One region of the Luteibacter sp. PvP120 genome, then DNA from elsewhere that is predicted to be linked to it. Evidence: riboswitches for the same ligand, from Rfam matches in the RefSeq annotation. Region 1 holds a riboswitch; the other holds the start of a gene.
What was found. Region 1 has a riboswitch for cobalamin ahead of ACVKN3_RS17475 (TonB-dependent receptor domain-containing protein). Riboswitches for the same ligand answer to the same signal wherever they lie in the genome.

Region 1 (3,325 bases):
TGCTGGAGATCGCGGCGGAGTTCCGCAAGCGCGGCGCCAATGTGTGGATCGCCGCACCCGGCGCCACGGGCGAGGGTGTGCTGCCCCTGGTCGCCACCGCGCCCATCGCCGCACCGCTGATCACCGTGCAGAGCTTCTACCGCGCCACGGCCGCGCTGGCACTGGCACGCGGTTTCAACCCCGACGTGCCGCCGCACCTCAACAAGGTCACCGAGACCGTCTGACCTCTCGCCCCACGTATAGGAATTGCCATGACCATCGCCCTCGTCAACGGCCGTGTGCTGACCGATAACGGCTTCCAGGGTGGCTTTGCCGTGCTGGTCGACGGCGGCACCATCACCGGGCTGGCCTTGCCGTCCGATCCCCGCGTGCGCGCCGCCGAGCGTCACGACCTCGGTGGCCGCACGCTGCTGCCCGGTTTCATCGATTGCCAGGTCAACGGCGGCGGCGGCGTGCTGTTCAATGACGTGCCCACCGTCGACACCATCCGTCGCATCGGGCAGGCGCACGCGAAGTTCGGCACCACCGGCTTCCTGCCTACCCTGATCAGCGACGATGCCGCGGTGATGGCGAAGGCCATCGATGCGGTGAACGACGCGGTGGCCCAGGGCGTTCCGGGCGTGCTCGGCATCCACCTCGAAGGCCCGTTCATCGCGCCCGAGCGCAAGGGCGTGCACGATCCGGCCAAGTTCCGTATCGCCGACGCCGACGACGTAGCCATGGTCGCCCGGCGGCACGGCGGCGTCACGCTGCTCACGCTGGCGCCCGAGCGCGCCTCGGCGGCGGTGCTGCAACAGCTGGTCGCCCACGGCGTGATCGTGGCGGCCGGCCATACGGCCGCCGACTACGACACCACCCGCCAGGCCCTGGCGACCGGCGTGCGTGGCTTCACGCACCTGTTCAACGCCATGACGCCGTTCACCAGCCGCGAGCCCGGCGTGGTCGGCGCCGCGCTGGAAGACGCCGCCAGCTGGTGCGGCCTGATCGTCGACGGCCACCACGTGCACCCGAGTTCGCTGCGTGTCGCCATCGCGGCCAAGGCGCCGCAGAAGATGATGCTGGTCACCGACGCCATGCCACCCGTGGGGTCGGACGATCCGAACTTCGTCCTGAAGGGCGAGACGATCACCGTCCGCGACGGCGTCTGCCAGACGGCCGACGGCACGCTGGCCGGCTCCGCGCTGGACATGGCCACCGCCGTGCGCAACACGGTGGAGATGGTCGGCGTGGCCTATGACGAGGCGGCCCGCATGGCCTCCACCTATCCGGCCGCCTTCCTCGGACTGGAAGCCACCCACGGCCACATCGCGGCGGGCTATCGCGCCGACTTCGTGGTGATGGACGACGATCACACGGTGGCCGAAACCTGGATCGGCGGCGAGCGCGTCTACGCCGCCTGATCCGTCGCCCCCGCACTGGCTCGCTTCCGCGCGGGCCAGGCGTTAACATTGCGTTGTTCGGGTGTCCCCGCCGGCCTGAAGCGGGCGGGGATGAAACGGGAAGCCGGTGCGCCACACATGTGGCAAGGCCGGCACTGCCCCCGCAACGGTAAGCGTGAGGAGCCGCCCAGAACGGCTCCATCCACCGGCCACAGCCACTGCGCAAGCGGGAAGGCGCCGGTGCGATGCCTTCGGGCCAGCGCGAGTCCGGAGACCGGCCCGATCGGCGAATCCTGCGCTTTTAAGCGCGGGCGCCGTCCCGTTATCGGCGATTCGCGGAGGGCGAATCCGGACAGTCATCCGGGTGTTGCCCGTGGTGCCGTTCGTCATTGTGTCCTCCCGCGCGCCTGTTGAGGCTACGCATTGCCGCACCAGCGGCGGAGGAAACCCGTTCCATGAAGAAGACCCTGCTCGCGACGGCCCTGCTGTCGACGATCGTCGCTGCCCACGCGGCCGACGCACCCAACAGCACCCTCGACCCGGTGGTGGTCACCGCCAACCGCGCGCCCACCCCGCTCGACGAAGTGCTGGCCCCGGTCACCGTCATCAGCCGCGAGGACATCGAGCGCCTGCAGCCCCGCAACGTGCAGGACCTGCTGGCCGGCCTGCCCGGCGTGACCATGACCAACACCGGCGGCCTGGGCCAGCAGACCTCGCTCTTCATGCGCGGCAGCAACTCGGCACACACGCTGGTGCTGGTGGACGGCGTGCGCGTGGGCACCGTGGGTGCCGGCCTGCCCGCCTACGAGCAGCTGCCGGTCGAGCAGATCGACCATATCGAGGTGGTCCGCGGCCCGCGCTCCAGCCTGTACGGCTCGGATGCCATCGGCGGCGTCATCCAGATCTTCACCCGTCGCGGCCAGGCCGGCGAAGCGCCCACGCCCAGCCTGTCGATCGGCGGCGGCAGCCACGGCTACACCGCCGGGCAGGTGGGTCTCTCGGGCGGCACCACGCATGGCTGGTACAACGCCAGCCTGGGCGGCCAGTACACCGCCGGGATCAACGCCTGCCGCGTTGGTGCGGCCGACGCGTTCAAGGGCTGCTTCACCGACGAGCCGGACCACGACGCCTACCGCACCTACAACGGCGCGCTCTCGGGCGGCTACCGCTGGGACAACGGCACCGAACTCACCGGCAGCTGGCTGCGCAGCAAGGGCGACATCGAATACGACGGCGATTTCCAGAACCTGACCCGGCGCTCGCAGCAGGTGGCCGGCGCCAAGCTGGCGTTCGACGTGATGTCGGCCTGGCGCATGTCGGTCAGCCTGGGCCAGAACCAGGACCGCGCGGACAATTACCTCAACGGTACACAGAAGAAGTACTACGACGGCCTCGGCAACCTCGTCACCGGCGCCGACAAGGTGCGCACGGGTTACCTGTACTCCAAGCGCAACCAGGCCTCCTGGCAGAACGACATCACGCTGGCCGCCGGGCAGACGCTCACCGCCGGCGTCGATTACCAGCAGGAAAAGCTCGACAGCGACACGCCGTACCTGAAGGACACCCGCAACAACACCGGTGTGTTCGCGCTGTACCAGGGCGTGTTCGGCCCGCACGAGATCCAGCTGTCCGCGCGCCACGACCACAACACGCAGTTCGGCAACCACACCACCGGCTCGGCCGCCTATGGCTACCGCTTCGACGACGGCATGAAGATCACGGCCTCGTACGGGACCGCCTTCCATGCGCCGACCTTCAACGACGTGTACTACCCGTATGGGTTTACCGGGCAGCCCGCACCGGAACTCAAGCCGGAGACGTCGCGCACGGCGGAGATCGGGCTGTCCAGCCGTCCCGGCATCTGGACCTGGGCGGTCAATGCCTACCAGACGCATGTCGACGACCTGATCGGCTTCGACCCCCTATTCGTGCCGATCAACGTGAGC
Region 2 (3,325 bases), on a different contig from region 1:
CCACGACAGCTGGCGAAAGCCGCCGTCGGCCGTGCGATAGCGATTCTCGAAGCGCAGCGTGGCCACGCCGTCGGCCAGTTGCCCGGTTTCCTCGCCCGTGCGTTCGGTATCCTCCGGATGCACGAAATCCAGGTACGAACGGCCCAGGGTCTCGCGCTCGCTCCAGCCGAGGATCGCGGTCCACGCCGGGTTGACCGACAGCAGGCGCGTGTCCGCATCGGCAACCAGCAGGATGTCGCTGGACAGGCGCCAGATACGGTCGCGCTCGGAAGTACGCTCCGCCACCTGCCGTTCCAGGCTCAGGGCCAGCTGCTGCAGCTCCCCCTCGGCACGGCGCCGCTCGACGGCGACGCGGGTGCGGTTGCCTACCTCGCGGACGAAGGCGATCTCTTCCTCCAGCCACTCACGCGGGTCGGCGTGGTTGAGGTACAGCAACGCCACCACCCCACCGCGCTCGGTCACCGGCATGTTGATGAAGGCGACGGCGCTGATGCCTGCCAGGGCATCCGCGGTATTCACGGTACGCGGGTCCTGGTAGGCATCGGTAACCAGGGCGGTGCGCCCGGCCTTGATGTCGTCGATGTACGAGCCGTAATCGCGGAAGTTCAGCACGCCGGCGATCGTCTGGATGCCCGGGGCGTTCCAGTCGCGTTCGACGGTGATGGTTTCCGCCACCGTATCGACCGTGCCGTAACCGGCACGGCTGACCCGTAGCGTGCGGCCGAGCACCTCGGCCACCCGATAGGCGATGTCCGTCGGGTCTTCCAGGTCGCGCAGCAGGTTGCTGACCTCGATCAGGGCCAGGCGGCGCTCTTCGGCACCGCCGGCATCCCCCGGCGTCTCCACGGTCGGGTAGACGCCGACCATGAACACGGGCTCGCCGTCCACCGGGCGCCGCCATGGCTCGACGGACACCCGCCACGCCGTGCCGTCCGCGGCCGTCAGCCCGATATCGCGGACCCCCTCGATACCGCCAGCCGCCAGCAGGGCGGTCAGGCGGGACCGGCTGTCGTCCGTCCACCAGTTCAGGAAGCCCTGCCCCGCCCCGTCACGAAGCCGTGCGGTCATCCAGGCATTGGCGTAAAGGAGTTCCCCTGTCGCCGACACGGCCGTGAAGCCGAACGGCAGTGCGTCGAACGCATGGGTGACCAGGGCGTGTTCCTGCAACGCGAACGTAGATGGCATCGAGCGAGCGGTCATGGGGCAGATCGCAGATGTTAAAGGTTCGAAGCCCTGCACTTTGTGTAGGCCATCTTCACGAAACGGTCATGTCGCGCTGCGGAAATCGGCACGCTGGGGGTTGCAAAAAAATGACTCCCGGCGGATCAAGCACATAGCGCATTTACCCTACATCTTGTGTTGACGGTACCGGGGACCAGCTATATGGTGTGTCCCGTTGGTGTCCGAAGAGGCGCGACTGCCCGTCGGACTTAATAGGGAATCCGGTGTAAATCCGGAACTGCCCCGCAGCGGTAAGTGGAAACGAACCCGTCACACGCACTGGTCCCCCTGGGATTGGGAAGCGACGGCTAGGCCGGACCCGAAAGGCGTCCCCGTCCACGAAGTCCGAAGACCTGCCAACAGCTGTCGCCCCGCCAGGCGTCGGTTTTTGTGGTGACGGCTTCCGCGGGGAGGCACGTCGCGGTCCGGAGCCCCCGATGGCGTGCTCCGACGCGACCCTTTTCCGCCGGCCCACCGCTTCGAGCCCCGTCCGAGGGAACGGGAGTTTGAACCGAGCCCTGGGGCACGCCTGACATGACCACGATGGAATCCGCCGCGCGCGAGCGCACCGAAGCAGCCGATACGGCCGTTACCTCCCCCGCCCCGGCGGACAAGGCACCCGCTGCCGGTTACCGCAACGAGCCGCCGCCGGCGTTCGCGCTGACGCCGCCGCACAGCCCCGGCCAGATGCGCGTCACCAAGCGCAACGGTGGCCAGGAAGCCGTCGACGTGAACAAGATCGTGCGCGCGGTGACCCGCAGCGCCGATGGCCTGTTCGCGGTCGACCCGATGCGCGTGGCGCTGAAGACCATCGGCGGCCTGTACGACGGCGCCACCACGCAGGAGCTGGACCAGCTGTCGATCCGCACCTCCGCGGCGCTCACCGCCGAGGAACCGGAATACGGCCAGCTGGCCGCGCGCCTCCTGGCCGCCTTCGTCGACAAGGAGGTGTCCGGCCAGGACATCCAGTCGTTCTCGCAGTCGATCAGCACCGGCTTCGAGCTGGGCATCCTCAACGAGCGCCTGCGTGACTTCGTGCTGGTCAACGCGCGCAAGCTCAACGATGCCATCGACACCGCCGGCTCGCGCCGCTTCGAATACTTCGGCCTGCGCACGGTCTACGACCGCTACCTGCTGCGCCACCCGACCCGCCGCTTCGTCATCGAGACGCCGCAGTACTTCTTCATGCGCATCGCCTGCGCCCTCGGCGGCAACGACGTGGCCGAGACGCTCGAGCTGTATCGCATGCTGTCGTCGCTGGAATACCTGGCCAGCTCGCCCACCCTGTTCAACGCCGGCACCGCGCACGAGCAGCTGTCGTCGTGCTTCCTGCTGGATTCGCCTCAGGACGCGCTGGAGTCCATCTACGCCAAGTACGGCGACGTGGCCCAGCTGTCGAAGTTCGCCGGCGGCATCGGCCTGGCCTATTCACGTATCCGCTCGCGCGGCTCGCTGATCAAGGGCACCAACGGTCATTCGAACGGCCTGGTACCGTGGCTGAAGACCCTCGATGCGTCGGTGGCCGCGGTGAACCAGGGCGGCAAGCGCAAGGGCGCCGCCTGCGTGTACCTGGAAAGCTGGCATGCGGATATCGAGGAATTCCTCGAGCTGCGTGAGAACACCGGCGACGACGCGCGCCGCACGCACAACCTCAACCTGGCCAACTGGGTGCCGGACCTGTTCATGCGCCGCGTCGAGACCGACGGCGACTGGTCGCTGTTCGACCCGAAGATCGTGCCGCACTTCGTCGACACCTGGGGCGCCACCTTCGAGGCCGCCTACGAGAAGGCCGAGGCCGAGGGCCTGGCCGTCAAGTCGATCAAGGCGCGAGAGCTGTACGCCCGCATGCTGCGCTCGCTCGCGCAGACCGGCAACGGCTGGATGACTTTCAAGGATCGTTCCAACGCCACCAGCAACCAGACCGCCCGTCCGGAAAACGTCATCCACCTGTCCAACCTGTGCACCGAGATCCTGGAAGTGACCTCGGAAGGCGAGACCGCCGTGTGCAACCTCGGCTCGGTGAACCTGGCCCGCCACGTGGTCGACGGCCAGTTCGATTACGACAAGCTCGCCACCACGGTGCGCACCGCCGTGCGCCAGCTGA

Region 2: another riboswitch for cobalamin. It lies ahead of ACVKN3_RS17860 (ribonucleoside-diphosphate reductase subunit alpha); the one in region 1 lies ahead of ACVKN3_RS17475 (TonB-dependent receptor domain-containing protein).

The regions. Positions count from the first base shown of each region.
Region 1 covers NZ_JBSRXP010000010.1:128,268-131,592, forward strand. The annotation lists gene ACVKN3_RS17465 (SIS domain-containing protein) at 1-224, shown strand, start outside; gene nagA (N-acetylglucosamine-6-phosphate deacetylase) at 252-1,400, shown strand; cobalamin riboswitch at 1,443-1,676, shown strand; gene ACVKN3_RS17475 (TonB-dependent receptor domain-containing protein) at 1,835-3,325, shown strand, end outside.
Region 2 covers NZ_JBSRXP010000011.1:95,031-98,355, reverse strand. The annotation lists gene ACVKN3_RS17865 (hybrid sensor histidine kinase/response regulator) at 1-1,200, opposite strand, end outside; cobalamin riboswitch at 1,381-1,596, shown strand; gene ACVKN3_RS17860 (ribonucleoside-diphosphate reductase subunit alpha) at 1,756-3,325, shown strand, end outside.